3 regions of the Buttiauxella sp. S19-1 genome follow, and region 3 is predicted to be linked to each of the others. Evidence: predicted binding sites of a transcription regulator. Region 3 holds the regulator's gene; each other region holds the start of a gene.

Region 1 (8,006 bases), on a different contig from region 3:
TAAACCGGATCAAGCACCGCAAAGACAGGCTGCACGTGTTCAGACATAAATGCCTGTTTGTCGCCTGTAGTACGGCGAGATACGACAGCACCTTTGTTAGATTCAGAACCGGTTGCTGGCAGTGTCAGAACAGAGCCCATTGGGATGGCGCTTTTCACATCATTGCCGTGAGTCAGCAGAATATTCCATGGGTCGATATCAGCCGGGTAGTTGGCTGCCGCGGCGATGAACTTAGTACCATCCAGCACAGAACCACCGCCGACGGCTAACAGGAAAGTGACTTTCTGCTGGCGAACGATTTCGACTGCTTTCATCAGCGTTTCGTAAGTCGGGTTCGGTTCAATACCGCTAAACTCGAGCACGTCCAGCCCTTCAAGTTGGGAGTAAACCTGGTCCAGTACGCCATTTTTCTTCACGCTGCCGCCGCCGTAGGTAATCAGAACGCGGGCACCTGCTGGAATTTGTGCACGCAGTTCGGAAACAGCGCCTTTACCAAACAGGATGCGAGTCGGGGTGTGTAGGTTGAAATTGTTCATTATTGGTTCCCTTTGCTTGGGTAAACAGAGATTGCTTATCGCATTTGATGGTAGCCATTGTCGGCCTCGGGTGGCTATCTCTCAATGCTTATTCCTGCCTTTATCTTGCCTATTTCTCCTGGGTGCTGGAGAAATGAAAGAATTAGTTGCACACTGACATCGGTAGAAAAGCCATGCGGAGCGCAGGAAAATGAAGCGGAAGGCGATTTGTCAGCAGTTAACTAACAAAATTAATTTATTGATACAAAAAGAAAATAGTGGCCTGAGTTCTCTGCCAAACGTTAGCTTACTGTATGGCACGAAACCCTATGCGCGCACGCCAGTTATGTATGAGCCGGGGATCATTATTCTCTTTTCCGGCCATAAAACGGGTTATCTGAATGATCGCGTGTTTCGCTATGATGCCAACGAATACCTGCTATTGACCGTCCCACTCCCTTTTGAATGTGAAACCTTTGCTACCCCTGAAGTACCGTTGGCCGGACTGCGCATTAATATTGATATTTTGCAGCTTCAGGATTTGCTGATGGATATCGGCGAAGATGATTTATCGCACCCGCAAACCTGCTCGACCGGGATTAACTCCGCCCAGCTATCTGAAGAAATCCTTTGTGCTGCCGAGCGCTTGCTGGACGTGCTGGAACACCCGCTCGATGCGCGTATCTTGGGCAAACAAATTATCCGCGAGATTCTCTATCACATTCTGGTGGGGTCATGCGGTGCGGCACTGCTGGCGCTGGTTAGCCGGCAGACGCATTTCAGCCTGATAAGCCGGGTGCTCAGGCGCATTGAAACGCAGTACACAGAAAACCTGTCGGTGGACCAACTCGCCGCAGAAGCGAACATGAGTGTTTCGGCGTTTCATCACAACTTTAAGTCGGTCACCAGCACCTCGCCGCTGCAATATCTCAAGAGTTACCGTTTGCACAAAGCGCGAATGCTGATTTTGCATGATGGGATTAAAGCCAGTACCGCGGCGATTCGTGTCGGGTACGAAAGTGCATCGCAGTTTAGCCGCGAGTTTAAGCGTTACTTTGGTGTGACGCCGGGGGAAGATGCTGCGCGGATGCGGGTGATTTAAAGGAAAGTGAACAGCGTTAGCGGGGTGGATAATGTCACGTTATCCACCCTGTAATGTCTTATGCCGGGTTAAATTTTTTCTTGATGACCACAAACAGAGTACCCACAAGTCCTGCTACCAGCAGCGCCATCGGTAGCACCATCAGGCAAGTCATCACCTGATCTTCATGGCGTTTCACAAATGGAATCATGCTCAGGGCAAAGCCCAGACTCGTCACACTGCCGACCCATAACAGTCCACTTAACCAGTTAAACACCTGGAAGCGACGATTGCTGAGCCCAGAAATCCCCGCCATGGTAGGCAATAACGTGCGGACAAACGCTAAAAAGCGGCCCGCTAACAAAGCGGCTAACCCGTGCCGGTCAAACATCACCGTCGCCCGCTGGTGGTATTGCGGTGGTAGTTGCTTCAGCCAGCTTTTCACTATTTTGGTATTACCGAGCCAGCGCCCTTGTGCGTAGCTCAACCAGCAGCCAAGGCTCGCCGCCGCGGTGAGGATCAATAAGGTGGGGACAAAACCCATCACCCCTTTCGCCACTAAGGCTCCCGCGAGTAACAGCAGACTGTCGCCCGGCAAAAATGAGGCGGGTAGTAATCCATTTTCGAGAAACAGCGTCGCAAACATGACGCAATAAACCACTCCAACAACATGAGGGTCCGCGAGTGCAGCAAAATCATGTTGCCAAAGCGCCTGAACAATATTGTGTATAACAGCCATGGCAAATCCTGTGGAACCGCTTTATTGGGCGCACCTAAATCTAAAGTCATTAGCTTAGGCGCACCTTAATTTTAGGGACATAGTGTAACGCTAAATGGCCTGCGACACCTTGATCACAGGCTCAACAAATCACCATGAAAGCAAAAAAACTGTTCTTTGCGGTGTCCACATTTGGCAATTTTAGGCGATACGCTGGAAACCTGCGTCCAGATCGGCAATCAGGTCGTCCACATTCTCCAGCCCGATATGAACACGCACCAGCGTTCCGGTGAAGTCTATTCCCCCGGCAGGGCGAATCTCCGCCAGTTCTTCTGGCTGGTTGGCCAGAATCAGCGATTCATATCCGCCCCATGAATAGGCCATACTAAAGTAGTTGAAATTGTCCAGGTAGCTTTGATACTGGTCATTATTCAAACGCTTTTTAAGCACAAATGAGAACAAGCCGCTGCTCCCTGTAAAGTCTCGTTTCCAAAACTCGTGGCCTTTGCTGCCTGGCAATGCAGGATGATTGACGCGCTCAACCTGCGGATGTTGCGCCAGCCATTCGGCAATTTTCAGGCTGCTTTCATGATGTTGACGCAGACGCACGCCTAATGTGCGCAAACCACGGCTGGTCATATAAGCAGTATCTGCATCCAGCATTTGCCCCATCAGATACGAGTTCTCACGCAACTGATCCCAGCAGCGGGCGTTTGATACCGCCGTTCCGACCATCGCATCCGAATGGCCAATCAGGTATTTGGTTCCCGCCTGAATTGAAATATCAATGCCGAAATCCAGCGCTTTAAACAAAATGCCCGCCGCCCAGGTGTTATCGATCATGATGATGGCGTCAGGGGCCACGCTGCGTATCGCCTGAACAATGGCTGGAACGTCATGTACTTCCATTGTTATCGAACCAGGCGATTCCAGAAATACAACTTTAGTATTGGGTTGCACGAGTTGGGCAATGCCTGCGCCAATCATCGGGTCAAACCAGGTGGTCGTGACGCCGAGTTTAGCGAGGATTTTGGTGCAGAAATCCTGGCTGGGTTCGTAGGCGGAGCCGGTCATCAGCACATTATCGCCATGTTCGACAAAGGCCAGAATCGCATTGGCGACGGCTGCGGCACCGCAAGGGTAAAGTGCGCAACCCGCACCGCCTTCCAGTTCGCACATGGCTTCTTGCAACGAGAAGTGGGTCAGGGTGCCACGGCGACCATAAAACAGCTCGCCTTTCGCGCGGTTTGCCGTGGCCTGTTTTTTGGCTTCGACGGTTTCAAAAACCAATGATGACGCGCGTTGAATGACGCTGTTAACCGAACCCTGGGTGAATTTTTTATCGCGCCCGGCATTAACCAGCGCCGTTTCAATGTGCTTGTCAGTCATGTTCACTTTGCCCTATTTAACCATCTGGATGTCCAAAACTAACTTATCATGCTTTTGCTGCGTAAACGCAAGGAATCCATGGACAATTTAAGGCACTCTTTAAATACTAATGAGAACTACTATCAATTCGATGTCGTTTTGATATTATTGCGCACAGTTTTAGTATTATTTCGCGGTGGAGAGTAAGAGTGACGAATAATTTGATGCAGACAGATCTCTCTGTCTGGGGCATGTATCAGCATGCTGACATCGTGGTAAAGATTGTGATGATCGGCCTGATTCTGGCCTCTGTCGTCACCTGGGCAATCTTCTTTAGCAAAAGTGTTGAGCTGATGTCGCAAAAGCGCCGTCTGAAGCGTGAACAACAACATTTAGCTCATGCCCGCTCTCTGGATGAAGCCAGCGAAATGGCCGAAACGTTTGATGCAAAAAGCCTGAGCACGATGCTTATTAATGAAGCGCAAAATGAGCTTGAGCTTTCCACAGGTAGCGAAGATAACGAAGGCATTAAAGAGCGTACCGGTTTTCGCCTTGAGCGCCGAGTTGCGGCGGTGGGTCGCCACATGGGGCGCGGTAATGGCTTTCTGGCGACTATTGGTGCCATTTCCCCGTTTGTCGGTCTGTTTGGTACCGTCTGGGGCATCATGAACAGCTTTATTGGTATCGCACAGTCACAAACTACTAACCTTGCTGTTGTTGCACCAGGTATTGCCGAAGCCTTGCTGGCAACGGCTATCGGCCTGGTGGCAGCGATTCCGGCGGTTGTTATCTACAACGTATTTGCTCGGGTGATTGGCGGTTACAAAGCTTCTCTGGGCGACGTTGCTGCTCAGGTTTTACTGCTGCAAAGCCGTGACCTCGATTTAGCAGCCAGTTCTCTTGCTCGCCCGGTTCGTACCGCTCAGAAACTGCGTGTAGGTTGATCCCATGGCTTTGCGTCTTAACGAAAATCTCGACGATAACGGTGAAATGCACGAAATCAACGTGACACCTTTTATCGATGTCATGTTGGTATTGCTGATTATCTTCATGGTGGCAGCGCCGCTGGCGACCGTCGATGTGAAGGTTAACCTTCCCGCGTCTTCAAGCCAGCCGCAGCCGCGCCCGGAAAAACCGGTCTACCTGTCTGTCAAAGCCGATCACACGATGTTTATCGGCAACGATGAAGTGACCAAAGAGAGCATGGTCAATGCTCTGATTGCTGCGACAGAAGGCAAGAAAGACACCACGATTTTCTTCCGTGCCGACAAATCAGTTGATTACGAAACGATGATGAATGTGATGGATACGCTGCATCAGGCAGGGTATTTGAAGATTGGCCTGGTTGGGCAAGAAGTCACGAAAACCCAATAAGCATCAATTTTCCTTTCTCTCCATCGCATCACATATATAGAGCGGCCTGCTGGTTAAACTAGCAGGCCGCTTTTTCATAAAGCGAATGAGCGACAGCTGGCGATTTCCGTGTTTCGCCTGGCACGAATGGTTTTGCTGGGCTAATCTCGGGCATTGCCAGGAGACACGCGCTAATGAAAACCGAACGCCACCAGCAACTGGTTCAACTTGTCGAGCAGTACAACAATCTGACCACACAACAGCTGGCGCAGTTATTAGGCGTGAGCCAGGAAACTGTGCGGCGCGATCTGCGTGTACTACAAAAGCAGGGGAAAATTGTTCGCCAACATGGGCGGGCAAAGCGCATTAATCGAGGCGCAGACGAAAGCGGTGATCCTTTCACCGCCCGCCTGAAAAGCCATCTCAATAGCAAAGCGGATATTGCTCATCGTGCTCTGGCCTGGATTGTGCCGGGCATGGTGATTGCACTGGATGCCAGCTCAACGTGTTGGTATCTGGCGCGATTACTGCCAGATATTCCTCTCACTGTTTTCACCAATAGTGAACGTATTTGCCAGGCGTTATCCAGGCGCGAGCATATTAAGCTGATTAGCACTGGCGGTCTTCTCCAGCGCAAATATGCCTGCTATATCAATGCCCCGCTGGCAGCGCATCTTAAATCGATGGATATCGACTTGTTCCTGTTTTCCTGCGAGGGAGTGGATAGCGACGGAACGTTATGGGACACGCGCAGCTGGAATGCCGAATATAAAACGATGTTGCTCAAGCGATCAGCACAGTCCTTGCTGTTGATCGACAAGAGTAAATTTGACCGGGTGAGTGAAGTTCGGATAGGTGAGCAGGCTGATGTGACCGAAATTATTAGTGAAGGCGAGCATACTTTAACGCCTTACAAATGCGGAGTTTTGTAGTTGTTTTCCAGCAACGCACGCGTGCACGACAAACTTTGCGCCTCTTCATATCTTAGTTTCTGATAAACCACTTCAAGCCGGGCAAGGATCTCGTTTTTCCACCGCGGCTGGTGGGCGATGATTTCACAGAGCACCGCTCCGTAAACTTCTTCTTTTACCCGCCAGGGAAAGATCTGGTGGCGGTTATGCCATTTCTGTTCAACCAGTGCCGAGGTGATATTGAGCTGGCTTTGGGTAAAGCGCGCAATATTTCCATTTTTAATCTGCACTAGTGCTGCAATGTTTTCGCGTAATAAGGTGTTATCGGATTCTGCACCCACAGGTGAATCGGAACTGTGCAGAACCTCAGGAAGTTCGTCAGACATTGAGATTACTCGTCCAGTGAATAAAACATCGGCCAGCTTTTTTCCTGGGTGAGTTGATTGACCCAGATTTGCTGTGAATGGTGACTTATCTGCAATTCTTTATCTTCTATTAGCATTTGCAGGTCGGCAGGACTGATCTTTTCTTGCTCAATTAATTCATTTAATACGGTGACCAGCGCTTCAATTTTAAGCGCGCAAAATAATCGGTCTTTTAAATGTCGGTCGCTTTCTTCAAGCAGAGTATTTTTCGCCTGCCCAGCGTAATGATTTGCGCTAAGAACCGTTTTCTCGAGCGATAAAATATTATCCTGGGGATTTAGTGTTAGAGCGCTATCTTCTGCTAATGGTATAAATGCAACCTGCATAGCAGGAAGCATTCCTGGTACCATGTTTTTAGGTAACATATATAAATATCCTGTCATATCAATAGAATGAGATGCGTAGTCACCAAGAATAGCGTTGACAACATTTTGCCTCAAAATTACTATAAAAAAAACAGGAGTCCCCATGCAAAGTGTCTTTTATTCAATTGTATTAATACTATTGTTGCTGTGCGGTGTATTGATGCTAATGCGTGAAAAATCCCATTCCAGCGTCAACCCCATCCCTCAGGCTTCCCCTAAATTAAATTTCTCGCAGAGTGATGAACATGAAGATTACTTTGCGAAATTAATTTCAAAAATCACCCCTGATTATTATTGGCGAGTAAGCCATGAATATGCAGATTTTAACCACGCCACTATTAAGCGTATGAGTATCGATATGCTTAGCGCCGATCCCAAACTCTTTAGTGCCCAACGGCGATGCAGCGATTTAAATTCCGCTATCTATCGCTATTACGACAATCTCAGAAAACGTTGCACTGAGGGTGAAAAAGTCTCTTTTGCTGACATCGAAGTGCTGAACTTACGGCAGTGTTTTGATGAGTTCAGCCAGGATGCTTACCCAGCGCTGGTGGCACTGGTTTGGCCGCATTACCAGCGGCCGGAAGTCAGTCTCCACAATGTGTAAGCGCCATGCCAAACAGCCTGACTCAGTATCAGGCTGTTTTTAAAATAAAAAAAATAGAAGTCTAAAAATAGACCGATTCTCTCGTGGCTAAATTTCATACAGCGGTTATTATTTGCTCACCCAAAAGGAGTTGTTCGTCCCATTGCTAAAAATCAGCAATGGCTTGTTTCGCTGTATTTGCCAGTAGATGAAAGATATTTCTTATGCCTCGTTTAAAAAAATTAATTGCCGCAACTTTGTTTATTATTCCTGTTATTTTTAGTGCAAATTCCTTTGCTTTTAATATGCCAAAGGAATTTGCATCAATCGCAAGCCAGTCGCTTGCTAAGAAAGATGTGTTCTCTGAAAAAGGGAACTATATAAAGAATGATGATCACGGTAATACCAATAGTATTAAGTCTGCCATATTGGCACAATTTTCAAACTGGAAAGGAACGCGTTATCACCTTGGCGGTACGACACATCAAGGTGTCGATTGTTCTGCACTGATGCAGCATATATTTAGCGATTCATTCCATAAATCATTACCGAGAACCACAACGCAGCAAATAAAAAATGGGCAGCCTGTCAGCAAAGAAAAACTCGAGCCGGGTGATTTAGTCTTTTTTAGAACGTCGCCGGGGATGCGCCATGTCGGTGTTTATGTTGGCGATAACCAGTTTG
Region 2 (8,006 bases), on a different contig from region 3:
GGTGAATGTGCGCCTTAATCTCAAACATCGGTCATCATAGCGCCGGAGTCATCACCGCTTCCGGCGCACTTTGCGCAATACAATTGCAGATATCGGGCAATAACGCTTCCATCTTCATCCTTAAACCTGGGATTGAAACCCTGTTTTATGATCTATGCTGAAGGCTACCAGTAAAGCAAGATGATTCACCCGCTGAATCACCGCTAGCAGTGTGCTTCTTGTCCTGCTTAACACTTAATAATGTCAATCAGTTACATCAGCATTGAATTGTTAATCAGGCGATGTAAAATTAACGTTAATATGTATTGCTGATGTGAATCATTCTTCAGATTCCTGGACTTCTTCTTCGCCATATCACCTCCTTCTCGGCGACCAGGTTTGAACCATTTTTTCAGGGAACGTTACGATGAAATTGCGAAATCTGTTGATCCTTGCTGTTGTTGCGACGGTTGTGGGCTGTAAAGCGCCCCCACCAAAAATGACGGACGACACTCTCGTCACCAGTGAGATCAATGGTGTCACATTGACGCACCGTTATGCGGTTAGCGCGCCAAAAGAATTCACCCCAGTCAACGCAAGTTTTAGGGCGCTGTATGCAGGGTCAATTATGAGCAAACCGGACTTCGGCGGAAAAGTCGTCAGCACCCTTGATAATGGGCAAAGTTACACCGTTTTGGGGCAAGTCGAGAATAATTGGCTGGCCGTTGCGCAGCAGGATAAACAGGAAATGTTGGGTTATGTTCCTGCACGTGCGCTGGTGAAAAGTGAACTGTATGCACAAACGCTGAAAAAAGATCGCCCTCGTCCACGCAAGGCCACCAAAAAAACCACCTGCGTTGCGGTCGATGGCAGTAGCAAAGCCTGCCAGAATGCGAACAGCGGCACCTGGATCATTGATTAACTGTCGACGTTTTACGTCATACCTTGTTGTTTAAAACTGTTCGGCTAAGAAGGATTTCTATGAAACTCTGGCTTTCGAGTCTGGCGCTACTGCTGGCATCTACTTCAGTGTGGGCGGCTGGTAACTATCGTATCGTCCAGTCTCCTTCGCAAAAGCTGGATGTCTGGATTGACGATGTGCAAAACAACACGCCGCAAAGCTGGTGTGCGCAAGAACTTCCCCTGCGAATCGTCGCCAATGGCGATAAAAATCCGGCGCTGCTCAATGTTTTTATGCCACGTCTGGGAACACTCCTGGAAAGCCAATGTAGCGCGGTGCAAATAGTCAGTTGGCGGATGGAAGATCCACAGGGTCAAGCACTCGCGGTTGGCACTGCGAGCAGAAGCAGCGACTGGACGGTGATTATCGCGCCGGTTGTTTCCAGCGAACTCAACACCCAACCCGCTCGCGAAGAAAACTCACCGTTAGCGGACCGCACGCCGTGGCAGGAGTTTACGCTGCAAGACGGCTGTCATTTGCGCACTTTCTGGCAGGGTGATGCTAATTCGTCAGCGATGTTTATCCCAAATGGTAAATGTGAAAAAGGCGGCTGGTTGAATGGCCACAGTGAAATCATTCAGAGCGGCGCTAAAGGCGAAACACGCAATGTGATGACCTTTGTGCATGGCTTCCCGGTCAGCGGATTAAGCGCCGATGCCGGTTCTGACAGCCTGCTGATTACCAGTCTCAATAACGAGCGGATGGTGGTCAGTAATGAACATGCTCCGCAGAGTTGGATGATTTTGCCTTATCACTCAGAGCTGAATGGCTGGAAAGCCACTGGCATGGTTGCCGTTGAAGTACCACGCGAACTGGCAGTAGATGAAGCCGCTATCCAGAAGCGTTTAAATATTGTGCGCAAAGTTTGGTCGGAGTGGCTTGCACCGGATACCCCTATCACCTTGTTGTTGATTGATTCCCTGCGTCCGCAATTGCGTGATCCAGCGGTTGGCGCATGGCGCTCCCAGAAGTAACCCTGAATTTTCGTCGATTTCGAGCAGAGTAAGGCCATCATGACTGATAAAGATTACAACTCCGAACTACCCGACGCTCTGCCGCCTGGCTTCCGTTTCGACGAGTTTGAAATTCAGCAAGTGACTGAATCCACCAATACTAACGTGGTGTATAAAGCGTGGGACCACCAGCTTGAGCGCCCGGTCACTATCCGCGAATTTATGCCGCGTGCGCTGACGGTACGCAGCGATAATATGCAGCTGGTGTTACGCAGCAAGCAAGACAGCCAGGCGTTTAATGTCGGAATGAATCGTTTTGTGCAGTCTGCTCGCCAGCTCGCACAATTTAACCACCCCAATTTGCTGCAAGTGTTTAGCTTCTGGACACAAAACGAAACCGCCTATGCGGCGACACGCTACTCCAACGGCGTAACGCTGGCTGAATTGCATCAGCATCAGCCTGAAGTGATTAATGAAGCCTGGATTCGGCGCATCTTGCCGATGTTGTGCGGAGCGCTGGCAACATTACACGATGAGGGGTTTATCCATCGTGACCTGTCGTTAAGAAGCATTCAAATTCAGGATAACGGCGCGCCTTTGCTATTGAATGCTGGCGCTCCGCGTCCAGGAAAAACCGAAAATGGCGATGAGATTAAAACGCCACTCAATCCAGGTTTTGCGCCGCTTGAACAATATGCTGATGACCTCGAAAACCGGCTCGGGCCATGGACGGATATTTACGCACTGGGGGCGATTCTCTACACCCTGATCACCGGCACTTGTCCACCTGCCAGCGTTACCCGCACCATTCAAGACCCGTGCGTGAAGCTGGCAAAAAATCGGCCTGAAGGTTATTCCCATAGCCTGTTGCAGGCGGTGGATAACGCGCTGGCGTTAAAACCGGAAGACCGCCCGCAGTCTATTGCAGAATTTGCGGCGCTGGCGGACATGCCGTTAAGTGGTATCAACGGCGCGGCACCGTTGAAACAGCCTGGCACCATGCTGGTCGCGGTGGAAGATGCGGAAATCACCCCTCTCTCGCCGTTCAAAAAACGCTACAAATTGCCGCTACAGATTGCCGCCAGTTTACTGGTAGGCGTGGCGATTGGCGGTTTCATTTTTAATAACAACGCCCCTTCTGTTTCTACTACCCAGACGGCCAAAACCGACAAACCGGTTGCGGAAAAAGCGGAAGCTGCCGGGACTAAAAGCGTGGTGCCTGTAGCGGATGGCGCGATAGCGCGCATTTATGTACGCATGAATGATGGCGAACAACTGGATGTTAATGGCAAGGCCGAAAAAGTGACACCAGGCGCCAATGGCTATGGCTTCCTGCAACTGCCTGCGGGCCAATATGAGCTTACGTTGCGTGATAAAAATCTGTCGCGAAGCATGACGTTATCGGTTGAAAAAGCGGGGACATGGTTGGTCAATCCGCAAGGGTAAATGGACGTTTAGCCAGGCGGTAAATTATCTGCTTTATCAGATTATGAGACATCTCCCGTAGCACTAGCCAGAAATTCGGCTAAGGTTTTCATAGGGTTGATCGCGGTAAACTTTCGCCGCGGTAGCCTGTAAAGGAGAACGATTAATGATAAATCCTGTTTTGCGCCGTCCTCGCACGTTATTTTTTGCGATTCAAATAGCTATCGGTTGTACGTTCGTCACTTTGCCTGCCTCAGCCGCAGACAGCCTGCCACAACCGCCTGATGTCATCCTTGGCCCGCTGTTTACCGATGTCCAGACGGCAAAATTATTCCCCGATCAGAAAACATTTGCCGATGCGGTTCCCAAGAATGATCCGTTGATGATCCTTGCGGATTACCGCATGCAGCGCAATCAATCGAGTTTCGATTTACGCCATTTTGTCGACGTTAACTTTACCTTGCCAAAAGAAGGTAAAAAGTATGTCCCGCCTAAAGGCCAAACTTTACGCGAGCACATCGACGGTTTATGGCCGGTGCTGACGCGCACCACTGACAGCACCGATAAATGGGATTCGCTGCTACCGTTGCCGAAACCGTATGTGGTACCAGGCGGGCGCTTCCGCGAAGTCTATTATTGGGACAGTTACTTCACCATGCTGGGGCTGGCGGAAAGCGGCCACTGGGACAAAGTTCAGGACATGGTCGATAACTTCGCCCATGAAATCGACACCTTTGGGCATATTCCTAACGGCAACCGCAGCTACTATCTGAGCCGCTCTCAACCGCCGTTCTTTGCCTTTATGGTCGAACTGCTCGCCAGCCACAAAGGTGACGAAACCTACACCACCTATCTACCGCAGTTGAAAGCTGAGTATGCCTGGTGGATGCAGGGCAGCGATACGCTGGCAGCAGGCGCTGAAAACTTGCGGGTGGTGAAACTAAAAGATGGCTCGGTGCTAAACCGTTACTGGGACGATCGCGATACACCGCGCGCCGAATCGTATCTGGATGACGTGACCACCGCGAAGAACAACCCCAACCGCCCGGCGACGGAAATCTATCGCGATTTACGCGCAGCTGCGGCTTCGGGTTGGGATTTTAGCTCACGCTGGATGGATAACCCGCAGCAACTGGGCTCGATTCGTACCACCTCTATCGTTCCGGTTGATTTGAACGCTCTGCTATTCCAGATGGAAAAGACCCTTGCGAAAGCAAGCCATGTGGCGAAGGACAGCGCAGCTGCCACGCAATATCAGCAACTGGCCGATGCCCGTCAAAAAGCCATCGAAAAGTATCTGTGGAACGATAAGCAAGGCTTCTATGCGGATTACGATCTCAAGAACCACGCGGCTCGTTCGCAACTGACCGCTGCCGCGCTATTCCCGCTGTATGTGCATGCCGCTTCGAAAGATCGCGCTGAAAAAATGGCGGCCATCACCCGTTCGCAATTGCTGAAAACTGGCGGGCTGGCGACCACCAACCTGAAAACGGGCCAGCAATGGGACGCACCAAACGGCTGGGCGCCATTGCAGTGGGTGGCCACGGAAGGCCTGCAAAATTACGGCCATAACGATCTGGCAATGGAAGTCACCTGGCGCTTTATGACCAACGTGCAGCAAACCTATAACCGCGAGCAAAAACTGGTGGAGAAATATGACGTATCCACCACGGGTACCGGCGGTGGCGGCGGTGAATATCCGCTGCAAGATGGATTCGGCTGGACTAACGGCGTCACCTTGAAAATGCTCGATTTGCTGTGTGGCAAAGAGAAACCGTGTGATTCCACACCAGACAAATTGCCTTCTGCAACACCGGGGCCGGTGAAAGAGACGATTCAGCCTGCTAGTTCTGCGAAGTAGTTTTCCCCTCACCCTAACCCTCTCCCGAAGGAGAGGGGATTGTCTGGTTTCTCTCTCAGCCTCATCCTCTCCCGAAGGAGAGGGGATTGTTTTGTTTTCGCCTTGTCCTTCCCCTTCTCCTGGGGGAGAAGGACGGGATGAGGGCGCCCACTCCCCGCCAAAATTGGCACTTGAAACAAAAAACAATAACGATAATAATTCGCATTCAATTTATTAGCACAAATAGCTAAATCAATACCTCTTGGGAATATAACTAAATGAAACTGGCATTTACAGTAAAGCGCTCTGCTTTACTCTGCGCGTTGGCACTCGCGGCCCCCACTTACGCATTGGCAGAAGACACCGTCGTCGTTACCGCCTCCCCCGCACAAACCTCCACCAGCCCAACCGAAGGTTACAGCGCAACGGTCAGCCGTGGAGCAACCAAAACCGATGAGCCGCTGATTACTACCGGTCAATCCATTTCGGTGATTACCCGCCAACAAATCGAAGACCAGGGCGCGCTCACCGTCAACAACGCGCTAAATTACACTCCTGGCGTATTTACCGGCTTTGCCGGTGGTGCAACGCGTTATGACACCGTGGCTTTGCGCGGTTTCCACGGCGGCGACGTCAATAACACCTTCCTCGATGGCCTGCGCCTGATGAGCGACGGCGGCAGCTACAACGTGATTCAGGTTGACCCGTGGTTCCTCGAGCGAATCGATGTGATTAAAGGGCCATCGTCGGCACTTTATGGCCAAACCATACCAGGTGGACTGGTAATGGAAACCTCAAAGCGCCCGCAATTTGTCGAGGAAGGCCACGTTCGTGCGATGTACGGTAATCACAACACCAACGGCAGCGCATTTGATTACACCAATGCGATTAACGAAGAATGGGCGTATCGGATTATTGGTTTAACCAAAAACAGCGACACTCAGTACGAGAACACGCGGGACGAACGTTATGCGATTTCCCCGTCCCTGCTGTGGCAACCCGGCGAAAATACCTCGCTGTTGCTGCGCGCCTATCTGGAAAAAGATCCATCAGGCGGATTCCACGGCTCGGTTCCGGCTGATGGCAGTATTTATTCATCCACCGGGCGCAAACTCAGCACCGGTTTCTCTGACGTCGAACCGGGCAATGACGCTTTCAAACGCCACGAGCAAATTTACAGCTACGAGTTTGCACACAGCTTTAACGATGTGTGGGCGTTCCGCTCCAACGCCAGTTATACCCACTCGAACGTCAGCCTGAAACAGGCTTACCAGATTGGTTGGGCAGACGTGGCGCATGACGAACTGATGCGTTATTACAGCGGCGAAACTTCATCGCTTGACGCTTACGCCATGGATAACCAACTGGAAGCCGATTTTGCAACTGGCGAGCTGGATCACAAAGTGGTGCTCGGCGGCGAATTCCATAAGTTCACCAACAATTTGTCCGATGACTCCGCTTACACCACCAACCTCAACCCGTGGACGGGTGAGTCTGGCGGCCCTGGCGGTTTCTATTATTACGACCCACGCGACCCCACGTATTCCACCATCAATCAGGGCCTGCTGACCAAAGCCGGTAAACGCCAGTATGAACAAACGGGTGTCTATCTGCAGGATGATATGCAGTGGAATCAATGGCACATGACGCTTTCTGGCCGTTACGATCACATCGTGACCAAGAGCCATATTGTGGCTGATGCCATTGATAGCGTCGTCACCGATAACCGTACTGACGATCACTTCAGTGGCCGCGCATCGTTGCTGTACGCATTCACCAATGGGATATCCCCATATATCAGCTACAGCCAGGCCATCACGCCGCAGGTTCTGCCGGATGCCGAAGGCAAGCTGCTGAAACCGACCACCGCTGAACAGTATGAAGCCGGGATGAAATACCAGCCGCTGGGTACGGCGGATCTCTACACCCTCGCCCTGTATGACCTGACGCAGAAAGATGTCGGGAACCGCGTAGTTCAGGGCAGTTACTATGAGCCAGCGGGTAAAGTTCATTCGCAAGGTGTTGAGCTGGAAGCACATTCTCAGTGGCATCCACGTTTCTCGACCGTTGCCGGATACACGTACAATAAAGTGCGCTTTAAAGATGCCATCGACGGTAACGATGGCAACACGCCATACGTCACACCAGATCAGATGGCCAGCCTGTGGGGAATGTTCAAAGCCGACTTCGGTATTAGCCTGGGTTCAGGTATTCGCTATATCGGCAAGCAATGGGCGGACAATGAAAACACCCTGCGCGTGCCTTCTGTAACGCTGCTTGATGCAATGGTGCGTGCTGAGATGGGGGCGTGGACGCCGTCACTGAAAGGTGCCTTCGTGCAAGTTAACGCCAATAACCTGACGGGCCGTGATTACGTTGCGGGTTGTTACGGCACCGGTTACTGCTACTGGGGCGCGGAGCGTTCTGTGATTGCTACTGTGGGATATGATTTTTAATCAGTGAAGTGGGTGTCGGATGGCGCAAGCGCCATCCGATATTTATTTGACCTTTTACTGAATGACACTCCCGGCAATATTCACTTCAGCCTTTGCACCCTGCTGTTTTTCCAGCGCGAGCTGCGCCAGTGGCGTATCGGCTTCATAACGCCCTTTCGCATCGAGGGTTTTCTCGTATTTGTTGTATTTCCACCAGGCATAGCCGAGGAAAATAACCAGACCGCCAACGTTATAAAACACAATGGTCATAATGCTCGCCCCCGTCGGGAAGGTAGAAGCAATAAACCCGACGGTGAAAATAACAATTAAGACGCTAACAATAGCGATGCCCTGCATTCGTGAACCCATGCGGAAATCACGGTTCACTTCATCGTATTTCAGGCGCAAGTTCA
Region 3 (8,006 bases):
TTTATGCGTTCTTCAACCGTCTGCTGATTCCAGTGGGTCTGCACCACGCGCTGAACTCCGTATTCTGGTTCGACGTTGCGGGTATCAACGATATTCCTAAGTTCCTTGGCGGTGCTAAATCTATCGCTGAAGGTACCGGTATTGTGGGTATCACAGGTCGTTACCAGGCTGGTTTCTTCCCAATCATGATGTTCGGTCTTCCAGGTGCTGCGCTGGCAATTTACCAGTGTGCGCGTCCTGAAAACAAAGCCAAAGTCATGGGTATCATGATGGCGGGTGCGTTTGCTGCCTTCTTTACTGGTATCACCGAACCGTTGGAATTCTCCTTCATGTTCGTGGCCCCAGTTCTGTATCTGATTCACGCAGTGCTGACGGGTATCTCCGTATTTATCGCAGCAAGCATGCATTGGATTGCTGGTTTCGGCTTCAGTGCGGGTCTGGTGGATATGGTGCTTTCTTCCCGTAACCCACTGGCGACACACTGGTACATGCTGATCCCGCAAGGCCTGGTGTTCTTCGCTATCTACTACGTTGTGTTCCGTTTCACTATCACCAAATTCAATCTGTTGACCCCAGGGCGTGAACTGGCTGTTGCAGGTGATGAAACTGATGGTCAGGACGTGAATGTTAGCGCCAATAGCAATCAAGATGTTTCTGAGCTGGCTCGTCAGTACATCGCTGCTGTGGGTGGTTCAGCTAACCTGACAGGTATCGACGCGTGTATCACTCGTCTGCGCCTGAACGTAAAAGACTCTTCATTGGTTAACGAATCTCTGGCTAAACGCCTGGGTGCAACCGGTGTTATCCGTCTCAACAAAACCAGCGTGCAAATCATCGTCGGCTTCGTCGCTGAGAAAATTGCTAACGCAATGAAAACGGTAGGTGATGTTGCAGCGGCTCCAGTTAGCGCTACAGCTGCACCGGTTGCCGCAGCTACTGCAAAACCACAGGCTGTACCAAACGCTGTCACCATCGCCGCTCTGGTTTCTCCAGTAACGGGTGATGTGGTTGCTCTGGAACAAGTTCCTGATGAAGCCTTCGCCAGCAAAGCAGTAGGTGATGGTGTTGCTGTTAAGCCAACCGAGAAAATGGTTGTCGCGCCAGCTGCCGGTACTATCGTTAAGATCTTTAACACCAACCACGCGTTCTGTCTGGAAACCGAAAAAGGTGCAGAAATCGTTGTCCATATGGGCATTGATACTGTCGCACTGAACGGCCAGGGCTTTACTCGTCTGGTAGAAGAGGGTGCTGAAGTGGTTGCAGGCCAGCCGATTCTGGAAATGGACCTTGATTTCCTGAACGCAAATGCTCGCTCCATGATTAGCCCGGTTGTTTGCAGCAACATTGATGACTACAGCGGTCTGGTTATTCAGGCGCAAGGTTCAGTGGTTGCGGGGCAAACGCCTCTGTACGAAATTAAAGGCAAATAATCGCTCCTGAGTCATAGATTGTGCCTTTAGCGGCTGGAGAGTATTTTCTCCAGCCGCTTTTTTATTGCCTCAGCTTGACCCTTCCCGATCCCCTTATTTATTCAACAAAAGGTTGTTTCCGACGCTTGCTTATAAGATCATGTGCCGATAACTGAAGTTTTTGCACAGAGGAACCCGCGATGAGTGAGGCAGAAGCCCGCCCAACTAACTTTATTCGCCAGATTATTGATGAAGATTTGGCTAATGGTAAGCACACCAGCATTTGCACCCGTTTTCCGCCAGAGCCAAATGGCTATCTGCATATCGGCCATGCAAAATCCATCTGCCTGAACTTTGGTATCGCACAAGATTATCAAGGGCAGTGCAACCTGCGTTTCGATGACACTAACCCAGCAAAAGAAGACATCGAATTCGTAGATTCAATTAAGCACGATGTTGAATGGCTTGGTTTTCACTGGTCAGGCAATGTGCGCTACTCCTCCGATTATTTCGATCAGTTGTTCAACTATGCTGTAGAGCTTGTCAATAAAGGTCTGGCGTATGTTGACGAACTGACTCCAGAGCAGATCCGTGAATATCGCGGCTCATTGACCGCACCTGGGAAAAATAGCCCATACCGCGATCGTAGCGTCGAGGAAAACCTCGCGCTGTTCGAGAAAATGCGTAACGGTGAATTTGCTGAAGGCACTGCGTGCCTGCGTGCCAAAATTGACATGGCATCACCATTTATCGTGATGCGCGATCCGGTTATTTATCGCATCAAATTTGCTGAACACCATCAGACTGGTACCAAGTGGTGCATCTATCCGATGTACGACTTCACGCACTGCATTTCCGATGCGCTGGAAGGTATTACTCACTCTTTATGTACGCTGGAGTTCCAGGACAACCGTCGTCTGTACGATTGGGTGCTGGATAACATCACTATTCCTGTGCACCCGCGTCAGTACGAGTTCTCTCGCCTGAACCTCGAATACTCCATCATGTCTAAGCGTAAGCTGAACCTGCTGGTGACTGAGAAAGTAGTGGAAGGGTGGGATGACCCACGTATGCCAACCATTTCTGGCCTGCGTCGTCGTGGTTACACTGCCGGTTCTATTCGTGAGTTCTGTAAGCGTATTGGCGTGACCAAACAAGACAACACCGTTGAAATGGCTGCTTTGGAATCATGTATTCGTGATGACCTGAACGAAAACGCCCCGCGCGCGATGGCAGTGCTCGATCCGGTGAAAGTGATTATTGAAAACTTCCCGCAGGGCGAAGTGGAAATGGTCACCATGCCAAACCATCCGAACAAGCCAGAGATGGGTAGCCGCCAGGTGCCGTTCAGCCGTGAGATCTACATCGATCGTGCTGACTTCCGCGAAGAAGCGAATAAGCAGTACAAGCGTCTGGTGTTGGGCAAAGAAGTCCGCCTGCGTAATGCTTATGTGATTAAAGCCGATCGTGTTGAGAAAGATGAAGCCGGGAATATCACCGTGCTGCATTGTTCCTACGATCCGGACACATTAAGCAAAGACCCGGCTGATGGCCGTAAAGTAAAAGGCGTTATTCATTGGGTAAGTGCTGAACACGCCTTGCCAGTTGAAATTCGCCTTTACGACCGTCTGTTCAGCGTGGCTAACCCAGGTGCGGCGGAAGATTTCCTGGCAACGATCAACCCAGAGTCTCTGGTGATTAAGCAAGGTTTCGTCGAACCAAGCCTGCAAAATGCTGAGAAAGGCAAAGCGTATCAGTTCGAGCGTGAAGGTTATTTCTGCCTTGATAGCCGTCTGGCAACTGCGGAAAAACTGGTGTTTAACCGCACCGTTGGTTTGCGTGATACCTGGGCCAAAATAGGCGAGTAATTAGTTATACACGCAGTCAATATGTAACAAAGACGCCGCAAATCGCGGCGTTTTTTTTTGCTTAATAATCACAGGATTAAATATTTACTTACATTCGCGATGCGAATTAATGTTATTTATATTTCCCTGGGAATTCTCTGGCTGGTCAATCTCGGAACATAATAAATCCTTTCTTTTATCATGTGAGCGCTCTCATATGGTGGTTTATATCAATATTTGTTGATTTATAAACATAAAATTCCACAGTTGATTTTTGTTACAAATACTCATGAATTATGTGCTCTCTGTCATAATATCGGAATGAACTCTTACAAAGTCGTTGATAATTCGCGTCGCGAAAAATAGTCTTATGGGGAGCAGTAAATGCGGGAAAATATTTATAACCGCTTTAGCCGTTAGGCATTTTTACTTTTTTCGCTATCTGACGTCTTTTAACGTCCGGCGATTATTTATACGTCAAAGAGGAATTTTATATGCGTACGTTTAGTGGCAAACGTAGTGCGCTGGCCCTTGCTATTGCAGGCGTCACGGCTCTTTCTGGACTGGTTGTTATCCCTCAGGCAAGTGCAGCAGGTTTTTTTGATGATTCAACACTGACCGGTGGTGTTTATTACTGGCAGCGTGAACGTGACCGTAAAGATGTTACGACAGATAAATATGAAACTAACCTTTCTCACGCTACCTGGAACGCCAATCTGGACTTCCAGTCCGGTTATGCTGCTGACATGTTTGGTCTGGATATCGCCGCCTTTACTGCTATCGAAATGGCAGAAAATGGCGACAGCGGCCACCCGAACGAAATCGCATTTTCCTCTTCAAACAAAGCTTACGATGAAGATTATTCCGGCGATAAGAGCGGTATAAGCCTTTATAAAGCCGCAGCTAAATTCAAATACGGCCCGGTTTGGGCCCGTGCGGGTTACATCCAGCCAACAGGGCAATCTTTATTAGCACCACACTGGAGTTTCATGCCTGGTACTTACCAGGGCGCTGAAGCCGGGGCAAACTTTGATTATGCCGATGCCGGTGCTCTGAGCTTCTCCTACATGTGGACCAATGAGTATAAAGCTCCGTGGCACCTGGAGATGGACAAGTTCTATCAGAACGATAAGAACACCAAAGTTGAGTATCTGCACTCGCTGGGCGCGAAGTATGACTTCAAAAATGATCTGATTCTTGAAGCGGCATTCGGTCAGGCAGAAGGGTATATCGACCAATACTTCACTAAAGCAAGCTACAAATTTGATGTAGCTGGCAGCCCATTGTCTACCAGCTACCAGTTCTACGGTTCGCGTGACAAAGTCTCTGATGGCAGCGTTAACGATCTGTATGACGGCACCGCATGGTTGCAGGCTCTGACATTCGGCTACAAAGTGGGCCAGGTTGACCTGCGCCTCGAAGGTACCATGGTCAAGGCTGATGGCCAGCAGGGCTACTTCCTGCAACGTATGACCCCAACTTACGCATCGTCAAACGGTCGTCTGGATATCTGGTGGGATAACCGTTCTGACTTCAACGCCAATGGTGAAAAAGCCATCTTCGCGGGTGCCATGTATGACCTGAGCAATTGGGATCTGGCTGGTTGGGCTGTAGGTGCTTCGTATGTTTACGCATGGGATGCAAAACCAAGCTCTAAACCAACCACTGACGGTTACTACGATGCTGACAATCGCCTGAAAGAATCGGCGTACAGCCTTGATGCGTTGTACACCATTCAGGATGGGCGCGCGAAAGGCACTCTGTTCAAACTGCACTTCACTCAATACGACAACCACTCCGACATCCCAAGCTGGGGCGGTGGTTACGGCAACATCTTCCAGGATGAGCGTGACGTGAAATTCATCGTCATCGCACCGTTCACCATCTTCTGATTCGATACCGGGCGTGAAAGCGCCCGGTTTTATAAAGGATATCGAGCATGAAAAAAATCATTTTGGTTACGGTCATGGCTTTAGGTTTGAGCGCCTGCGCACAACCCTCTAAAACGGCACCGGAAGATACAAAACTGAAACAAGCCTATAGCGCCTGTATCAATACCGCAGAAGGGAATCCTGATAAAATTCAGGCCTGTCAGAGCGTGTTAAACGTGCTGGGTCAGGAAAAGGAACACCAGGAATTTGCGAAGAAAGAAACGGTGCGCACCCTGGATTATCAAAACTGTATTCAGGCCACTCGTACTGGTAACGACCAGGCGGTAAAAGCCAAGTGCGATAAAATCTGGCAAGAGATTCGTGCGAACAACAAGTAATCTGTGAATTCCTGCAATAAAAAAACCGGTGAGCTTCCTCACCGGTTTTTTTATACCTGACATCTGGTTCAGAATGTCAGATATGCGGATTACTTTTCGCTGATTTCGTGTGCATTCTCGTCGGTACGGCAATCACCTTCAGCGCAGTGACCGTAAAGGTACAGGCTGTGGTTGGTCAGACGGATGCCATGGCGTGATGCGATTTCACGCTGACGAGATTCAATTGAATCATCACTGAACTCAATAACTTTGCCGCAGTCCAGGCAAATCAGGTGGTCGTGGTGATGTTGTTGAGTTAACTCGAATACGGATTTGCCGCCTTCGAAGTTGTGACGAGTGACAATGCCTGCATCATCAAACTGGTTTAGTACACGATAAACTGTGGCGAGACCAATTTCTTCGCCCATATCAATCAGACGTTTGTATAAGTCTTCCGCACTGACATGATGGTTCACCGGACCCTGTAGCACTTCAAGGATTTTTAATCGCGGAAGCGTGACTTTCAGGCCGGCCTTCTTCAATGCGGTATTATTGTCAGTCATGCGGAAATTGTCCTGTTGCTTAACGGATCGCTCGGACTCAGGGTGAGCGTTAAGATGAATGCGTCTCATTATAGAACTGCAGATTCTAAATGGAAACCGCAAGTATTATTCATAATCAAGCTAAAAAATGGCGGCTGAGTCGCGATTTAATTGCCTTGTTAGCTATTTAGCCAGGGGGTCATTGTACAGGGACAAACCGAAAAGTTAAAAATTTGTAGCGATTATTTTAATCGGAATAATCTATCAATGTGACGCAACCCGTTTAAAAGCTGCGTCACATCCAGAATCAGGCGTTGATGATATCTGCCAGGTTCAGCTCGTCAGAAACTTGTTTGACCCATTTCTGAACGCGTTCAGCAGTCAGTTCTGGTTGACGATCTTCATCGATAGCCAGACCGACAAAGTGATCGTCGTCTGCAAGGCCTTTAGAGGCTTCGAAATGGTAACCCGCAGTCGGCCAGTGGCCCACAATTGCAGCACCGCGTGGCTCAATGATGTCACGGATAGTGCCCAATGCGTCACAGAAGTATTCTGCATAGTCTTCCTGGTCACCACAGCCGAACAGGGCGACCAGTTTGCCATTGAAATCAACTTCTTCCAGAGTCGGGAAGAAGTCATCCCAGTCGCATTGCGCTTCACCGTAATACCACGTTGGAATGCCGAGAAGCAGAATGTCGAAGCCTTCCAGGTCTTCTTTGCTGCTCTTAGCAATGTCATGCACCTCAGCAACGTCTTTACCGAGCTGTTTTTGAATCATCTTCGCGATATTTTCGGTGTTACCAGTGTCGCTGCCGAAAAAAATGCCTACGATTGCCATGAGTAAAATAACCTCTTGATACTTAATGGTATGGTGGCTGCTAATTGGCCACAGATAGGGCAATCATAGCAGAACACATTGCGGTGCGGAAACTGCTATCAGCCTGTTGTGCACAGACTGCAACATCGTATTCCGGGCATATAGCCTTTCAACTAACTGAGATGCTGCTTCAGTTGCGCGAGCAGAATCTCTTCAATCAACTCACTACGACTGATATTGCGCGCTTCAGCCAGATGATTTAGTGCATCTACTGCATCGTTATTGAGCTTCAGTTCCACTCGCTTCAGGCCGCGTACTTTATCGCGCTTGAGCTGGTTGCGTTTGTTGATACGCAGTTGCTCATCACGCGTCAGCGGATTAGTTTTTGGCCGCCCGGGGCGACGCTCGTCCGCGAACAGATCTAATGTAGTACGGTCCGTTTGTTCTTTTGCCATGATTAGACTACTGACAGGGAATTCAGGTGGCACGGAGCGGGGTGCTCTGGCGCATTTTAGCGCGCAATCATACATCAGCATGGCTTGCGCGCCAACGCGTTAGCTGCATCTAACAGCTAGTCGGTTTGTTTTTAATCAGTTTGCTGTACTTGCGTCGATAAAACGGTGGATTGCGCGCAAAACAGCATCAGGTTTTTCGGCGTGAACCCAGTGTCCGGCACCGGCAACCACATGAGCGCGCGCCTGAGGGAATTGCGCAAGCAGCGTTTCGCGGTGTGATTCGTCAACATAAGGCGATGCACCACCACGGATAAACAGTGCCGGTTCATTCCAGGTTGGGATAGCTTGCCAGCCGACAATATTCTCGTACTGTTCCCACAATACCGGAACATTAAACTTCCACTCGCCGTCAGCAAATGACTTCAGCAAGAATTGAATCACACCTTCTTCGTTCAGATGCTCACGCATCACCATAGCGGCTTGTTGACGTGTTTTCGCTCCACTACTACTGACTGCATTAATAGCCGCGAAAATTTCATCGTGACGGCGTACCTGATAATCCACCGGTGCAATGTCAATCAGCACCAGTTTATCAATGCGCTCAGCTGCAATAGCTGTCAGAGCCATCGCAACTTTACCGCCCATGGAATGGCCGATAATGATTGCTTTTTCAAAGCCATATTCTTCG

What was found. The regulator Fur, encoded in region 3, represses iron uptake genes when iron is present. The targets are predictions, from matches to a motif close to ATAATAATGAGAACNACTATCAA.
Region 1: the regulator Fur is predicted to act here: its motif matches at 3,807-3,829, upstream of exbB (tol-pal system-associated acyl-CoA thioesterase).
Region 2: the regulator Fur is predicted to act here: its motif matches at 5,362-5,384, upstream of MES37_RS21815 (TonB-dependent siderophore receptor).

Annotation. Positions count from the first base shown of each region.
Region 1 covers NZ_JAHWLU010000029.1:29,781-37,786, forward strand. The annotation lists gene yqhD (alcohol dehydrogenase) at 1-536, opposite strand, end outside; gene MES37_RS09255 (AraC family transcriptional regulator) at 727-1,617, shown strand; gene MES37_RS09260 (DedA family protein) at 1,676-2,335, opposite strand; gene metC (cystathionine beta-lyase) at 2,516-3,703, opposite strand; gene exbB (tol-pal system-associated acyl-CoA thioesterase) at 3,892-4,626, shown strand; gene exbD (TonB system transport protein ExbD) at 4,631-5,056, shown strand; gene fucR (L-fucose operon activator) at 5,230-5,967, shown strand; gene MES37_RS09285 (cytoplasmic protein) at 5,946-6,332, opposite strand; gene MES37_RS09290 (hypothetical protein) at 6,338-6,841, opposite strand; gene MES37_RS09295 (ESA_00282 family adhesion-associated protein) at 6,840-7,343, shown strand; gene MES37_RS09300 (NlpC/P60 family protein) at 7,547-8,006, shown strand, end outside.
Region 2 covers NZ_JAHWLU010000148.1:1,177-9,182, reverse strand. The annotation lists gene MES37_RS21835 (SH3 domain-containing protein) at 407-901, shown strand; gene MES37_RS21830 (hypothetical protein) at 961-1,914, shown strand; gene MES37_RS21825 (serine/threonine protein kinase) at 1,954-3,339, shown strand; gene MES37_RS21820 (alpha,alpha-trehalase) at 3,485-5,179, shown strand; gene MES37_RS21815 (TonB-dependent siderophore receptor) at 5,437-7,614, shown strand; gene MES37_RS21810 (amino acid permease) at 7,669-8,006, opposite strand, start outside.
Region 3 covers NZ_JAHWLU010000032.1:11,204-19,209, reverse strand. The annotation lists gene nagE (N-acetylglucosamine-specific PTS transporter subunit IIBC) at 1-1,430, shown strand, start outside; gene glnS (glutamine--tRNA ligase) at 1,610-3,277, shown strand; gene chiP (chitoporin ChiP) at 3,751-5,148, shown strand; gene chiQ (ChiQ/YbfN family lipoprotein) at 5,196-5,525, shown strand; gene fur (ferric iron uptake transcriptional regulator) at 5,615-6,067, opposite strand; gene fldA (flavodoxin FldA) at 6,354-6,884, opposite strand; gene ybfE (LexA regulated protein) at 7,037-7,318, opposite strand; gene ybfF (esterase) at 7,454-8,006, opposite strand, start outside.